One region of the Arthrobacter sp. YC-RL1 genome, then DNA from elsewhere that is predicted to be linked to it. Evidence: riboswitches for the same ligand, from Rfam matches in the RefSeq annotation. Region 1 holds a riboswitch; the other holds the start of a gene.
The links. Region 1 has a riboswitch for S-adenosylmethionine ahead of ATC04_RS16720 (ABC transporter ATP-binding protein). Riboswitches for the same ligand answer to the same signal wherever they lie in the genome.
Positions count from the first base shown of each region.

Region 1 (7,943 bases):
ACCGAGCTGGGCAGCATCGCCACCGACCAGCGGGGCATGAGCATCTACCAGTTCGACGAGGACACGCAGAACTCCGGGGCTTCCTCCTGCACCGGCGGATGCCTCGACTTGTGGCCTCCGGTCCCCTCGGGCCCGGCCTCGCTGAGCGATGCCAAGGGCATCACCGGGAAGCTGGGCACCATCACCGGCGCCGATGGCAAGCCGCAGCTGACGCTGAACGGCTGGCCCATGTACTACTACGTTTCGGACAGCAAACCCGGAGACACCAAGGGCCAGGCGGTCAGCGACGTGTGGTGGGTCGTGGACAGCGCCGGCGTGCCGATCCACTGACCTGTGGCGCAGCACAACCGCTGGTTAACTGCCGACCGGCCCCGCCGCCCTTGACTGGGCTGCGGGGCCGGTAGGCCGTGCGGTAGTTCCGGGATCAGACCTGGGCGGCCAAGCGGTTGGAGACCTTGAAGGACGCCGCGCGGTGGGTGTCCTTGACGTGGTCGCCTGCGCCGAACAGCTTGTTGCGCAGCGAGCCGTCGGCGTACTCGGTCTTGTACGCGCCGCGGGCCTGCAGCTCGGGAACCACGTACTCGACGATGTCCTCGAAGGTGCCCGGGGTGATGGCGTAGGCCAGGTTGAAGCCGTCGACGTCGGTGTAGTTGACCCAGTCGATGAGCTTTTCGGCGACCTCGGCGCCGGAGCCCACGGTGATCGGGCCGAAGCCGCCCACGCCAACCCATTCGGCCAGCTGGCGCACGGTCCACGGGTTGCCCTCGTCGCCGCTGGCCTTCTGGAAGGTGGCCACGGAAGACTGGATGGCGTTGGACTTCACGTCGGCGCCGATGACCTCGTCCGGGTTGAAGGTGGACAAATCGATGCCCATCCAGCCGGAGATCAGCACCATGGCGCCCTCGATGTCCGCATAGGACTTGTAGTCCTCGTACTTGGCCTGGGCTGCTGCCGAATCCTCGGCGGTGATGATGGTCTGCATCGCGAAGATCTTGATGTCGTAGCGGCCGCGGCCCGCGGCCTCGGCATGGTCGCGGATCTTGGTGACGGTGTCCTTGAGCATTTCGCGGGTCGGGCTGGTCACGAAAACCGCCTCCGCGTTCTGCGCGGCGAACTTCAGGCCGCGCGGCGAGGTGCCTGCCTGGTAGATGACCGGGGTGCGCTGGGTGCTCGGCTCGGTGATGGCGATGCCCGGAACCTTGAAGTACTTGCCATCGTGGTTGATCGGGTGCACCTTGGCCGGGTCGGTGTAGACGCCGGTTTCCTTGTCGGCCTGCACCGCGTCGTCTTCCCAGGAGCCTTCAAGCAGCTTGTAGACGACCTCGAGGTATTCGTCCGCATGGTCGTAGCGCTCATCGTGCTCCATCTGGTCTTCCTGGCCCATGTTGCGGGCGGCCGAAGGCAGGTAGCCGGTGACCACGTTCCAGCCCACGCGGCCGTTGGTCAGGTGGTCGAGGGTGGCCAGGCGGCGGGCGAAGGGATACGGGTGCTCGTAGGCGGTGCCGGCGGTGACGCCGAAGCCGAGGTTCTCGGTCACCGCGGCCATGGCGGAGACCAGCAGGAACGGGTCGTTGACCGGGGCCTGGGCGCCGGTGCGCAGCGGGGACTCGTTGGTGCCGTTGTACACGTCGTAGGTGCCCAGCACGTCGGCGATGAACAGACCGTCGAACTTGCCCTTTTCCAGCACCTTGGCCAGGTGGGTCCAGTAGCCGATGGTCTTGTAGTCGGCGGCCTTGTCCTTCGGGTGGCGCCACAGGCCCGGGGACTGGTGGGCGACGCAGTTCATGTCGAAGGCGTTGAAGAGGATTTCCCGCTTCGCGTTATGTGGCTGGTTCTCGCTCATGGATGTGCCCCTTGTTCGTGGTTGAGAAGTGGAAGTCTGGTGGGTGCGCGGCGCGGCGGCCGCTAGCCGGCGTGGTGCCCGGTGGGTGCGGCGAGGTCGCCGGTGACCGAGAGGCGCTGGGGCTGGACCCCGTTGATCTCGTAGTCCCCCACGATGCGCGCCTTGTAGATGGCAGGGTTGTGGGTGGCGATGGTGCGCGCGTTGCGCCAATGCCGGTCCATGTTGCAGCTGCTGCGGGTGGACGAGGCGCCCAGCCCGTCGAAGAGCTTGCTGGTGGCGCTGATGACCAGCGGCTGCACGATGGTCTGCGCCCGGTTGGCGGCCAGCTCGCAGACCGCAAATCGCTCCTCCGCGTTCAGCTGCGCGTCCTGCAGCGCGGCTTCGACCTCCAGCACCGCTCCGATGACCACCGAGTCCGCGGCGAAGACCTCCGCGGAGACCTCCCCCACCAGCTGCAGCACCTGCGGTTCGCGGTGCACCGGGACGCCGGTGCCGGTGGTGAAGCTGCGGGTGCGCGCCTGCACCGAGCTGCGCATGTCGTTCAGCGCCGCGCGGCCGATGCCTGCCTGCACCGCCATGAGCACCAGCTGGAAGATCGAGGCCTCGGGGTCGTTGGGATCCTCCGGCATGAAGCTGTCCACCGGCACCTGGTGGAACTCGGTGGTCCCGGTACCGGTCAGCCCCTGGCCGAAGCCGTCCCAGTCGTCCAGGATCTTCACGCCGCTGTGCTGGGTAGAGACCACGGCGATCTGGCGTCCCGGGCGCTCCGGATGGGCCACCGCGACGGTGGTCCAGTCCGCGAAGATGGTGCCGGTGCAGTAGTACTTCTCGCCATTGACCACCCAGCGGCCGTCGACCTGGCTGGACTTGGTATTCAGCGTGCCCAGCGCGTTGCCGCCGTTTTCGGTGTAGGCGTTGCCGACGATCTGCCCGGCCGCGATGCGGGCGAACCACTTGGCCTTCAGCTGCTCGTCCTGCAGGCGCAGCACGTCCTCGACGAAGGCAATGTGCGCGCGCCAGAGCTGGCCGATATGGGAATCGGCCTCGGAAAGCTCGATCAGCAGGCGGAAGACGTCGCTGAGCCGGGCGCCGTGGCCGCCGTCGGCGACCGGCAGGCGCAACGCCCCGAAGCGGTCGCGGTTCAGCAGGCCCACCTGTTCGAAGGGCAGGATGCGATTGCGGTCGCGCTCCTTGGCGCCGGCGGCGATCTGGGCGAACACCGGACGGAAAATCGCTGCAAGGCGCTCGTAGTCTTCGTCGGCCCCCGGCCCCGGAGTCATCTTGAGCAGCTGGCGGGTCGGACGGTCTTCGGTGAACTCGTCGAGCTCCAGCGCATTGCCGGCCCCCGGGGTGCTCAGCGTGTTGAAGTCCACCTCAAAATCGTTTTGGGGTGCGCCAAAAGACATAAAAAGTCCTCGATTCTTTCCATCGATCCTGGCGGTAGCACCGTCCCTGTCATGGGTGGTTGCTGCGGCGTCGTGGAGCCAGATCTCTCAGCCGCTCTGGATGGGTCGTAATCATTTGTAGCCGTAACAATCGGGCGGCTCCAAGCCCCGTAGTCATATTTCGTCGCTGAAAACGCACGGGTTGCAGAGGCTCGCGAGTGCCGATTGCCGCGAACCGCCGAAGATGACCCAAGGAAGAGGGGCAAAGATCGATCAAACCAACGTTCAATGAAATAAATAACGAAATATCCCACATATTACGCGTTCAGATCGAATATTTTTCATGTTACGCAGGATTTGCAATGGAATCGTTCGAATGCATGTAATGGATGCGTAACCATCCCGAGCGGCCGAGAGATCTGGCTCTATGACGCCGCAGCAACCACCGTTGAATTCCCGGAATTCACGGCCGGTGCTACCGCCAGGACCGATGGAGATGATCATGGCTACTGCCTTTGCCCTGCCTCAGACCGAGGTTGCAACCAGCGCATCCAGCGCGCTGTCCGTGGACTTCCACAATGTCTCGCGCACCTTCACCACCAAGAAGGAGCAGCGCACCGTCCTCGCAGACGTCAACCTCCACATCGAAGCAGGACAGGTGGTGGCGATCCTCGGAGCCAGCGGCTGCGGTAAGTCGACGCTGCTTCGCTCGGTGTCCGGCTTGGACCATCCCACGGGTGGCGCCGTCTTCACCGGCACCCGGGAAGTCAACGACATCAACGAGCTGTGCGCGGTGGCCTTCCAGGAGCCACGGCTGCTGCCATGGCGTTCGGTGCGCGAGAACATCGCACTCGGACTGGCTCCGGGGACCAGCAAGCCGGCCGGCATTGAACTCATCAACCAGCTGCTGGAGCTGACCGGGTTGACCCACGCGGCCGATCTGCGGCCACGCGAAATTTCCGGCGGCATGGCACAGCGCGTATCGCTCGCCCGAGCACTGGCCCGCCGCCCCGGCGTGCTGCTGCTCGATGAACCATTCGGCGCACTGGATGCACTGACCCGCCTGAAAATGCAGGACCTGCTCCTGTCCATCCATGCGTCGTTCCCGACCACCGTCCTGATGGTGACCCACGACGTCGACGAGGCGCTGACCCTGGCAGATCGGGTGATCGTCCTGGGGCGTGCCAATGGCCAGCAGTCAGCGACGGTCATCGAGGACCTCCGGCTGTCCGCGGCGCACCCGCGTAGCCACAGCGACGCACTGTTCGTCACCAACCGCGCCCACCTGCTGGGACTGCTAGGCGTCGACACCGCAAACCACTAATACCGGTTTCGCCACCGGCATCTCGACTTTCTTCTACGGCTGCATCCACGCAGCCGCTGCACTCGCACGCACAAATCAAGGAATTTCCATGCTCGCACACCGTTTCACCCGTCGTACCGCACTGTCCATCGCCGCCTTGGCCGTCGGCGCCGTAGCCCTCTCCGGCTGCGCCGGAGAGAACGCCTCGGCAGCCGGCGACGGCAAGACCCTGTCCATCGACTACGCCACCTACAACCCGCTGAGCCTGGTGCTCAAGGAAAAGGGTTGGCTGGATGCGGCAGCCAAGGAACAGGGTGTCACCGTCGAGTGGATCCAATCCGCCGGATCGAACAAGGCAAATGAAGCGCTGCGCGCCGACGCGGTGCAGGTCGGTTCCACCGCTGGCTCCGCCGCACTGCTGGCCCGCTCCAACGGCTCGCCGATCAAGACCATTTCGCTCTACTCGCAGCCTGAATGGGCGGCGCTGGTGGTCAACAAGGACTCGAAGATCACCACCCCGGCAGATCTGAAGGGCAAGTCGGTCGCCGCTACCAAGGGCACTGATCCGTACTTCTTCCTGCTGCAGACCCTTGAGGAGGCCGGTCTGAGCGAAAAGGACATCACCCTGCAGAACGTCCAGCACGCCGATGGGCGCACCGCGTTGGCCAACGGCTCGGTCGACGCATGGTCCGGTCTCGACCCGATCATGGCCGCCGCCGAACAGGACGGCGCCAAGCTGTTCCACCGCAACCTGGACTACAACACCTACGGCGCACTGAATGCCCGCGCGGACTTCATCGAGGAAAGCCCGGAGCTGGCCCAGCTGGTGGTCGACTCGTACGAGAAGGCCCGCGAATGGGCCGTTGCGAATCCGGACGAAACCGCGGACATCCTGGCCGAGGTCGCAGGACTGGAGTCCGAAGTCGCCCAGACGGTGATCAACGAACGCTCGAACCTGGACGTGGACACCGTTCCCGGCGAATCCTTCACCAAGGTGCTCGGCAACATCGCCCCTACCTTGGTTGCCAGCGGCGACGTATCCAAGCAGGAAACCGTTGACGAAGCGCTGGCCACCCTGGTGGATGATCAGTTCGCCACCAAGGCCGACGCCAAGAACATTTCCGGAGAGTAATCATCATGTCCACGCCAACTCAGATTTCCCAGGCAGCCGGCGGCAGCTCTGCCGCTGCCGACCGGCACAAACCTGGCTTCGCCGCTCGGATCCTGCAGGCGCCCAAGTGGCTGTTGTCCTTGATCCTGCCGGTGGTCATTGTCGCGGTATGGCAGTACGTCACGGTCAGCGGCATCGTCGCCCCCTGGTCGCTGCCGACCCCGGGTGCGGTGCTCGCCGCGGCCGGTGAGCTGTTCCAAGACGGAGATCTGAGCAAGCATGTCGGAATCTCCACCCAGCGAGTCCTACTGGGCTTCGCGATCGGCTCGCTGCTCGGATTGCTCTTTGGCGCGCTGGTGGGCCTGTCCAAGCTCGCCGACGCCCTGCTGAGCCTGAGCATCGGGGCTCTGCGCGCGGTCCCTTCACTTGCCTGGGTACCGCTGCTGGTGCTGTGGATGAAGATGGGCGAGGATTCCAAGGTCACGCTGATCATCATCGGCGCGTTCTTCCCGGTCTTCACCACCGTCTCGCTGGCCCTGCGCCACGTCGATGCGCAGCTGGTGGAAGCCGCACGCTCCTTCGGGTTCAAGGGCCTGAACCTGCTGCGTACGGTACAGCTGCCGGCAGTGGTCCCGTCCATTTTCTCCGGACTCCGGCTTGCACTGGCCCAGGCCTGGCTGTTCCTCGTGGCAGCAGAATTGCTCGGCGCCTCGATGGGGCTCGGATTCCTCCTGACGGATTCGCAGAACAACGGCCGTCTGGACCGCTTGATCTTGACCATCATCCTGCTCGCGATCTTCGGCAAGATCACCGACGCCCTGCTGTCGGTGGCCGAACGCTGGGCCATCCGGCGCTGGACGTAAACCGGGCACCGACACAGCCCATGTCCTAGTCCGCCACCACCCGATTTCGCATTTCAACCCAAGGAAAACCGCAATGACCACCGAATTGGCATCCAGCACAGCAGCCGCGACCACGGAGAACCGCCATGAATTCTGGGACGAAGCGGCAAACCTTCTGGATTGGGAAACCCCCTGGCACACTACCAGTCAGATCATTCCGGCGGATCCCCAGGCCCAGCGCGGCCCGCAGATCTCCTGGTATCTGGGCGGCACGCTGAACGCCGCAGTGAACTGCGCGGACCGCCACGTGGCCGCCGGCAACGGGGACAAGGTGGCCCTGTACTTCGAGGGCGAACCGGGCGACCGCATCGCGGTCACCTACAAGAACCTGCAAGAACGCGTCTCGCAGGCCGCCAACGCGCTGCTGGAGCTGGGCATCACCAAGGGCGACCGCGTGGTCATCTACCTGCCGGTGCTCATCGAAACCGTGGTGATCACCTTGGCCTGCGCCCGCATCGGCGCCATCCACTCGCTGGTTTTCGGCGGGTTCTCCGCAGAGGCCCTGAAATTCCGCGTGGAAGACACCAAGGCGAAGCTGCTGGTCACCACCGACGGGCAGTTCCGCCGCGGCACCTCGGTGCCGGTGAAGGACAATGCCGACCAGGCCGTGTCCGGGGAGAACAGCATCGAGAAGGTGCTGGTCATCCGCCGCACCGGCGATGACATCGCTTGGACCGAAGGCCGCGACGTGTGGTGGCACGAGGTCGTCGAGACCCAGTCCACCGAGCACACCCCACAGTTCTTCGACTCCGAGACCCCGCTGTTCATCATGTACACCTCCGGAACCACCGGCCAGCCCAAGGGCCTGGTGCACACCACCGGCGGCTACCTCACCCAGGCGGCCTACAGCTACAACCTGCTGTTTGCCAACCCGGACCGGGCCCAGCGCGCCGACGACGTGCACTGGTGCACCGCGGACCTGGCCTGGGTCACCGCGCACACCTACGAGATCTACGGTCCACTGGCCAACGGCGTCACCCAGATCATCTATGAGGGCGTGCCGAATGCCCCGCACCCGGGACGCCACTTCGAGATCATCGAACGCTACCGCGTGACCAGCTACTACACCGCGCCGACCCTGGTCCGTTCGCTGATGGGCTGGTTCCCGGACGGCATCCCTGCCAGCTATGACCTGTCCTCGATCAAGATCGGCGGCACCGTAGGCGAATCGGTGAACCCCGAGGCCTGGCGCTGGCTGCGCTCCCAGGTAGGCCGCGACACCGCCGAAGGCATCGCCATGGTGGATACCTGGTGGCAGTCGGAGTCCGGGGCGACCATCCTCTCCCCGCTGCCCACCGACACCCACTTCAAGCCGGGCTGCGCCGCGCGCGCTCTGCCCGGGGTGAGCGTGGACATCGTGGACGCAGCGGGGAACACCGTGGGGCCGAACCAGCAGGGA
Region 1 covers NZ_CP013297.1:3,630,593-3,638,535, forward strand. Annotated here, with positions in the region: gene ATC04_RS16705 (hypothetical protein) at 1-330, shown strand, start outside; gene ATC04_RS16710 (LLM class flavin-dependent oxidoreductase) at 425-1,843, opposite strand; gene ATC04_RS16715 (acyl-CoA dehydrogenase family protein) at 1,906-3,216, opposite strand; SAM riboswitch class I at 3,266-3,356, opposite strand; SAM riboswitch class I at 3,623-3,725, shown strand; gene ATC04_RS16720 (ABC transporter ATP-binding protein) at 3,731-4,552, shown strand; gene ATC04_RS16725 (aliphatic sulfonate ABC transporter substrate-binding protein) at 4,641-5,663, shown strand; gene ATC04_RS16730 (ABC transporter permease) at 5,669-6,505, shown strand; gene acs (acetate--CoA ligase) at 6,579-7,943, shown strand, end outside.

Region 2 (7,943 bases), 470 kb from region 1:
GCCCAGTTCCTTGAGCCTGGCATGTTCGGCCAGCGGCAGCGAGGCGATATGGGCCTGGATCTGCGGGTTGACCCCTTCATGGATCAACGGCACACGGGCAGCGTGGCCCACCAGCTTGAATTCCGGGCGTTCAACAATTCGGGCATCCATGGGGACACTCCCTTCGACTGTCAGGCTGAACCTGAGTATTGGTTGGCTTCGAAGGGGGCCGCCCTCACGGCGGACATCGCCCGGGCCCGCACCGTGCACCGCACGGAACGCCCGGCCGAAGGCCTCTGCCGAGCCGTAGCCATAGCGCACGGCAAGACCCAGCAGATCCTGGCTTTCCAGCAGGTCCGCAGCCGCCACCGTCATGCGCCGACGGCGCACGTACTCGGACAGCGGCATTCCTGCCAGCGAAGAGAACATGCGGCGCACGTGGTACACGGTGGTACCCGAGCCCGCCAGCAACTGGCCGAAATCAATCTCGGCATCAAGGTGCTGTTCGATCTGCTCCATGAGCCGATTCAGAATTCCGATCATGTTCCCACCCTTCACCATCCACTATCCCGAGGGGAAGCATAGTCACGCCCGACTTTTGCGGTTCGTTCAGATCAGGTCGTCCGATGGCACCAGCTTGCGACAGCAGTCAGTACGGGGCGTATCACTGCACGTTGTGTTGCGTGCCGGTTCCGGCTTTCCCGCGCCGGGGCGGTTCCGCGAGGCATCATGAACTGCAAAATCTGGCACGTGTTGCCATGCCTGCCGCCGCTCGAGCGCTGACCACCGGCGGCCTCACCGTCGCGGCGCTTCCGACACAGGCCGGTTTCTCCAGCCTGCACTCCAGGGAATACAAGACTTCTGATGCCGGTAACACCAAACGCCTTACCATGAATTCATCATGGACTGACGCCAGCCAATGCTTTATCTACTACGCTACTGAAGGCTACGATAATCGGATCGGACCTAAGATGTTGAAATTCTCCGTCACCGTCCGATGCATCGTTTCCCCCTCCATATGGCTACGACCGCAGAGATAGTCGATGACACAGAATTGAGAAACCACACGCGTGGGTACTTTCACAGGCGCTTTCGGGCTGGAAATCTCTGTAACCCTGGCGCTATCTGGCCTGCCGGTAGGGGCCCATTTGACCACCATTCCCGACGGTTATCGATTGATAAACTGGGCCGTCCCATTCGCAGGAGGCATGCGATGCATACCGCCGGTAACACGACCCCCTTCAGCATAGGAGCGGAAGCCAATCACTCCGACGTCATGACGTACCCAACCCAATAGGACCCAACATCAAGCGCGTTCTCATAGACTGCTTGGATGGTGAAGACGTATGAAAAGACGCAAATGGTGGCAGCGCTCGTCGTGACTGCCCTGTCAGCTTTCGGAGCATGGCACTTTTCTGAGCCAGCCCTCACTTCCGTCCCAAAGCTGAATATGCCCGGTGCGATTTTCGTCGGCGTGAAGCATGGATCAGCATCGGCGCCCGTCCGCGTGGATATTGACTTGCGCTTCTACCCTTCTCCGAACCTGACTAAATTCGACATGGTCCTGAAAGGAGATAGCGCCGCTGCTGTGCCGCCAGACCAAGCCGGGGAGCTGATGGTTGGGTTTTGTGGAGCGATGAAGGACGTTCATCTGCGCAAGACGAGCAACGGCGAAGAGCTCAGATTTGCGCCTCCGATACCGCCGACGGATTCGAATCCGAGGGTAAGTGGGATCGGACTCGAATTTTCAATTGATGACGACTGCGTTATGACCCGTATCTGGCCAACGGATTTCCGGGATACGACCATCGGAGAAGCTGGTATGGGCTGGGCTGTGTCTCTCCAAGGCAATACGTCTGCGCCCACTGAAGCCTTTGCGGGATCCCATCACCGCTATGCCTTCCCTCGTATCGCTACCATGACATTGCCCGCTGTCACTGACCTTCTGGACATTCAGTCGGTAGCTACTGAATCTGTGGTCAGCATCCAACCCAGAGATCTCCCAGCCGAGTACGTACCGACCATCTCAAGCCCACAGGTAGTAGACCCGACTGCTCCCACATGGAGGCTTCCCATTCGAAGTGCTGACACCAGCGCGGGATTTCGGTTAGCCGGCATCGACCAGCAAGAGGAGACAAACGTCCAGCGCAAGCTCTTCCTCGCCTCCGCAGCGGCCGGTATCACCGGGGGTGGTTTGATCTGGCTAGTTGGAACCATAGGCCCTGTGTTCAATAAAGTTGTCCAGAACCGACGGAATCGCAGAGCACCTGCAGCAGACGTGGCAGGAGAACTGACGCCGGATCTAGGCAGTAGGACCGATGTCCCGGATTCTTCTGCCTACCCCCGCTTATTCACAGCATCCGCGCTTCTATTCCTTGCTGGATCTACAGTAGCTTGGGCGATCAGGAAACTCAGGCGTTAGCTCCAAGGTGTTGCCACCGCGCAAAGAATGAGAGGTCACTCATGTTCGATGGCACTGGTCGGTGAGCTACGGATTGGCCACGGCGACGGCGTTCTCGGACTTCACGAGGCCGCCAGCGACCGACATGGTGACGAAAATCGGAGCGGCAGGAAGATCAATTACATTAATGATCTCCAGAGTTATGTGCTTCATACACCCACGCTAGGACTACCGAGGGTCCGTTGCGCTCATCCGAACCTCTAACGGCGGATGGCTATGGTGCCCGTAAACCGGTCGCCCTACATGGCTAGCTGGCCGTTCTCAGCGTCCCAGACCTACCCCGGCCTCCGTTGAGGATTGCGGTACCCACGCGAGTGGCTTTCAACGTCATTGGATTCTTCAAGAGACATGAGACCTATTTTCCATGGCGGCATGCTGCAGGACACCTGTGTTCTTGACCAGCAACACAATAGCCAGCAAATCCAGAACGACAACCATCAGCACGGAACCGTGCGCTGCCAACCACATCAATTCCGAGTTCGGAAGCATCTGGCCCGGATCAATACTGGATTCCGATTCCATGCGGCCAATGGCGGCGCTGTCGGCAATCAGCCACAAGGCAAAGAAGGCCAGCACGGTGATGTTCAAACCGACCATGTCCACCGCACCCGCGATGCCAAGTGTTTTCATTGGATTTTGCGACCTGTTCGGCTCCCGGAATGCAGTTGTCATTTTGGTTCCCCAATCACAGTTACCGGAGATCATCGCATTTGGAACCCAGTATTCCGTGCATGGCGCGCACCACAGGAGAGAATTAACTGAGCCGTGCCAACGATTTGCCGTCGACGCGAGCTTTCCGGTGCGGAAGACCACCGGACAATCTTCTGACGGCAGATCAAGCGGTAGCAAAGCTCTGGTGCTGAATACTGCCGGCCCTGGACGCCTTTGCCGCTGCAGCGAACCCGCGTTCCAGGTCGCCCAACAGGTCGTCGGCTTCCTCGATGCCCACCGACAGCCGCACCAGATTCGCAGGGATTTCCAGCGGGGTGCCGATCAACGACGCATGGGTCATTTCCCGCGGATAGCAGACCAGGGATTCCACCCCGCCCAGCGACACCGAGAGCTGGAAGAGCTCCATAGACTCGGCGAAGGCGCGGGCGGCTGCCTCGTCAGCCAACTGCAGCGAGAGGATCCCGCCGAAGTCCCGCTGCTGCCGGGTGGCGAGCTCGTGTCCTGGATGCCCGGGTAGCCCCGGGTAGTAGACACGAGTGACATCCGGCCGGTCCTCCAGCCATCCGGCCAGCGTTGAGGCGGTGGTGCAGTGGCGTTCCATGCGCAGGCCCAGGGTCTTCAGCCCGCGCGAGGCCAGGTAGTTGTCCTGCGGCCCGGACACCGCGCCGCCGGCGAACTGTTGGTAGCCCACGGCCTCGGCCAGCGACTGCCCGCGGTGCAGGTGCTCCCCCACGATCACCGCGCCGCCAAGCACGTCCGAGTGCCCGCCGATGTACTTGGTGGTCGAGTGCACCACCGCGTGCGCGCCGAATTCCAGCGGACGCTGCAGGTACGGGGTGGCGAAGGTGTTGTCCACGACTAGCAGCGCGCCGGCTTCCGCGGCCACGGAGGCCCAGCCTGCCAGATCAGCGATGCCCAGCAGCGGGTTGGAGGGGGTTTCCACCCACAGCAGCGCGGTGTTCGGGCGCAGCGCTGCGCGCACCGCATCGAGGTTGGTGATGTCCACGGCGCTGGCGGTGATGCCCCACTTGTGGTGCAGGCGGGTGATCAGCCGGTTGGTGCCGCCGTAGCCGTCGGCGCCCAGCACGATGTGGTCGCCCGGGGCGAGCAGCGCCCGCAGCAGCGCGTCTTCCGCCGCGATCCCGGAGGCGAAGGAGAAGCCTGCGGCTCCGCCTTCCAAAGCGGTGAGCTGGGTTTCGAACCCGTTGCGGGTCGGGTTGGATCCGCGGGAGTACTCGTGGCCCGCGCGCAGCACGTTGATGCCGTCCTGGATGAAGGTGCTGGTCTGGTAGATCGGAGGGATCACCGCACCGGTGTGCGGATCCTTTTCCTGGCCGGCGTGCACCGCCAGCGTGTTGAAGCCGCTCATGCGAAGCTCTCCTCTCGGGTGGCGGCCTGGGCCGCATTCAGCGCGCGGTCCAGGTCGCGGATCAAGTCTGCGGGGTCTTCCAGTCCTACCGAGATCCGCAGCACCGCGCGGTTCAGGCCCGCGTCGGCCAGCTGCGCTTCGGAGAGCCGGCAGTGGGTCATGGTGGCAGGGTGGGCGATCATGGTGCGGGTGTCGCCGATGTTGGCGGCCAGCACAATCACCTCCAGGCTGTCGATGAACGCGGAGACCAGGGCCTCGTCGTGCAGTTCCACCGCCAGCACGCTGCCGGTGCCGCGCGGGAAGAAGCGTTTGGCCCGCTCAAAGTGCGGGTGCCCGGGCCGGCTGGGGTGGTGCACCTGCGCCACCGCGGGGTGCGCCTGCAGGAAGTTTGCCAACAGCAGCAGGTTCTGCTGCGCCGCGGCGGTGCGCACGGACAGCGTCTCGATGCCTGTCAGGATGCCATGGGCGCTGGCCGCCGGCAGGGTCGGGCCCAAGTCATGCAGGAACTTGGAACGCACCAGCATGGAATAGGCTCCGGCCCCGTAGCGTTCGAGCAGCGAGGTGCCGGCGTAGCGGGCCCGCGGCGCGGCGACCTGCGCCCAGCGGACCGGGTCCGAGAAGTCGAAGGTCCCGGAGTCCACGACCACGCCGCCGAGCACCTGGCCGTGGCCGGCCAGGGCCTTGGTGGCCGAATGCACCACGATGTCCGCGCCGTGCAGCAGCGGCCGGAAGTTTGCAGGGGTGGCCAGTGTGTTGTCCACGACCACCGGGATGTTGTGGCGGTGGGCGATCTCGCTGAGCGCCGGCAAATCCGGCAGCGTGGACAGCGGGTTGGTGACCGATTCAAGGAAAAACGCGCGGGTGTCTTCCTCGATGGCGGCCTCCCATGCCGCCGGGTCATCCGGGTCCACGAAGCTGATGCGGATGCCGAAGTCGTTGAATGAATCGGTGAGCAGGTCCACGGTGCCGCCGTACAGCTGGCTGGAGGCGATGATGTGCTTGGGTCCCTGGGTTAGCGCCAGCAGCGCCAGCGCCACGGCAGCCTGGCCGGTGGCGGTGGCCACCGCGTTGGCTCCGGCTTCCAATGCGGCGGCGCGCTGCTCGAAGACCGACACCGTGGGGTTCCCGGTGCGCGAATAGGTGAAGCCCGACTGGCGCAGCGCGAACTTCTCCACCGCATCGGCGTGCGAGGGAAATTCGTAGGCCGCGGAGGAATACAGCGGCACGGTCAGCGGTCGGTAGTCCCCGCTCGGGGTGTATCCGGCGTGGATCGCCGCGGTTGACTGCTGTGCGAGGTCTCGTGGCTGGGCCATGGCAGTACTCCTTCTCGTTGTGTAGTCCACGAGAGAGTGCACCGAACACGGTGCCGCGCACCGCCGGTGCCAGGCCGATTGCCGGCCTGGACATCACGGTACGAGGCACAGCGCCGCGGTTTATAACGCGGCTCGGAGCTGCTCCATCGTTCCTGGCATTAGCACCTTTCGGTTTCCCGATGGTTGCTGCGACGTCGACGAGCCAGATCTCTTAGTCGCTCTAGATGGGTAAGTAGTTCCATGGTTGGCCACCGGTGCCGGCAGGCGCAAGCGGGGGCGCGGCCGGCGCTTAATGCAGTGCCGCGGCCCGTCATATGTCGCGGTTTCGTCATGCTGGGCCATGCCCCGTATGGCCCATGTGACGCGCTAAATGGGGCAAAAACCCCTGAATTCCGGGAATTATGGGCTTATATGTGTCGCGTGAGGACGAATTGAAGACTCACTATGACGTTTCAGCCCAGCAAGTGAACGCCGAACTCGGAGACCACCGAGCGTACTTCCTCAAGGTAGCGCTGGGCCTGTTCGGTCAGCGGGATCGCAGCGTGGTCGATCCAGCCGATCTCGATCCGCTCGTCGATATCCAGCGGGATGGCAACGATGGACGGGTCCAGCTCGTCGCTGATGATGCCGGTGGAGATCGTGTACCCGCCTAGGCCGATCATGAGGTTGAAGATGGTCGCGCGGTCCGAGACCCTGATCTCGCGCTTGCTGGAGAGGGTGGAGAGGATTTCCTCGGCGAAGTAGAACGAGTTGTTCGCGCCCTGGTCGAAGGTCAGCCGGGGCAGGTCCTCGAGGTCCTCCAGGGTGGCGCGCCGGCGGGATGCCAGCGGGTTGGTGCGCGAGATGAAGATGTGCGGATCTGCAAGGAACAGCGGGTGGAACACCAGCCGGGATTCGCGCAGCAGCTTGTCGATGACCTTGCGGTTGAAGTCGTTGCGGTAGAGGATACCTATTTCGCTGCGCAGCGTGCGCACGTCCTCGATGATCTCCTCAGTGCGGGTCTCGCGCAGCGAGAACTCGTACTCCTCGGCCCCGCTGGCCTGGACCATGCGCACGAACGCATCCACGGAGAACGAGTAGTGCTGGGTCGAAATGCCCAGCAGGCGGCGGGAAGGCGGGCGGCCCAGGTAGCGATGCTCCAGCAGCTGCACCTGTTCGAGCACCTGGCGGGCATAGCCCAGGAATTCAGCGCCCTCGACGGTGAGCGTCACGCCCTTGGCTGAACGCACCAGCAGCGTGCGCCCCAGGCGTGCTTCGAGCTCCTTCATCGCGGCAGACATGCTCGGCTGGGCCACGTAGAGCAGGTCAGCGGCCGCGGAGATCGAGCCCTCGGTCGCGACCGTGGTGAAGTAGCGAAGCTGTTGCAGCGTCAAGCCGCTTGCCTTTTGAACCATAGGCTGAGTCTATATCAATCCATAGTTAGCCCCAGTTACCCGATATCGAAAAAGGCCCTGCATGATTGAGGCATCCACTTGATTCAGGCCTGTCCAGGCCCATGAGCAACAGATTGGCCGCCATGGCAGACGCATTGACCTTCAGCATTTCCAGCACCGATTTCAACCAGGACTACACTCCAGCCGAGAGTTCGCGCATCACCACGAATTTCGCGAATCTGGCCCGCGGCGAGAACCGCCGGGAGAACCTGGGCAACGCGCTGACGATGATCGACCGGCGCCTGAATTCCCTGATGCACTGGGACAATCCGGACGGCGAGCGCTTCACGCTGAAGCTGGAAATCATCTCCGCCAACGTGCACTTCGACTCGGCACAGGGGGCGCAGGACTTCCCGCTGCTGGAGGTGTTGAACACCAGCATCCTGGACCGCTACACCGGGACGAGCACCCACGGCATCGTGGGCAATAATTTCTCTTCCTATGTGCGGGACTACGACTTCAGCGTGCTGCTGCCGGCAACTGCCGACGCCTCGGGCAAACCGGTGGTCCCGGAGGACTTCGGGGAGCTGCACGGCCGGCTTTTCCAGCACTTCCTTGACTCGGAAGCCTACCGCCAGCGCTTCGAGCAGCTGCCGGTGATCTGCATCAGCGTCTCCACCTCCAAGACCTACCGCCGCACCGGCAACAGCCACCCGGTGCTGGGCCTGGAATACCAGCAGGACGACTACTCCCTGACCGACGAGTACTTCGCGAAG
Region 2 covers NZ_CP013297.1:3,162,449-3,170,391, forward strand. Annotated here, with positions in the region: gene ATC04_RS14635 (AraC family transcriptional regulator) at 1-522, opposite strand, end outside; gene ATC04_RS14640 (hypothetical protein) at 1,313-2,401, shown strand; gene ATC04_RS20050 (hypothetical protein) at 2,468-2,593, opposite strand; gene ATC04_RS14645 (hypothetical protein) at 2,780-3,112, opposite strand; gene ATC04_RS14650 (cystathionine gamma-synthase) at 3,276-4,481, opposite strand; gene ATC04_RS14655 (aminotransferase class I/II-fold pyridoxal phosphate-dependent enzyme) at 4,478-5,794, opposite strand; SAM riboswitch class I at 5,935-6,025, opposite strand; gene ATC04_RS14660 (LysR family transcriptional regulator) at 6,247-7,188, opposite strand; gene ATC04_RS14665 (putative oxygenase MesX) at 7,311-7,943, shown strand, end outside.
Region 2: it holds a riboswitch for S-adenosylmethionine, as region 1 does, so the genes downstream of both, ATC04_RS14655 (aminotransferase class I/II-fold pyridoxal phosphate-dependent enzyme) here and ATC04_RS16720 (ABC transporter ATP-binding protein) in region 1, are expected to answer to the same signal.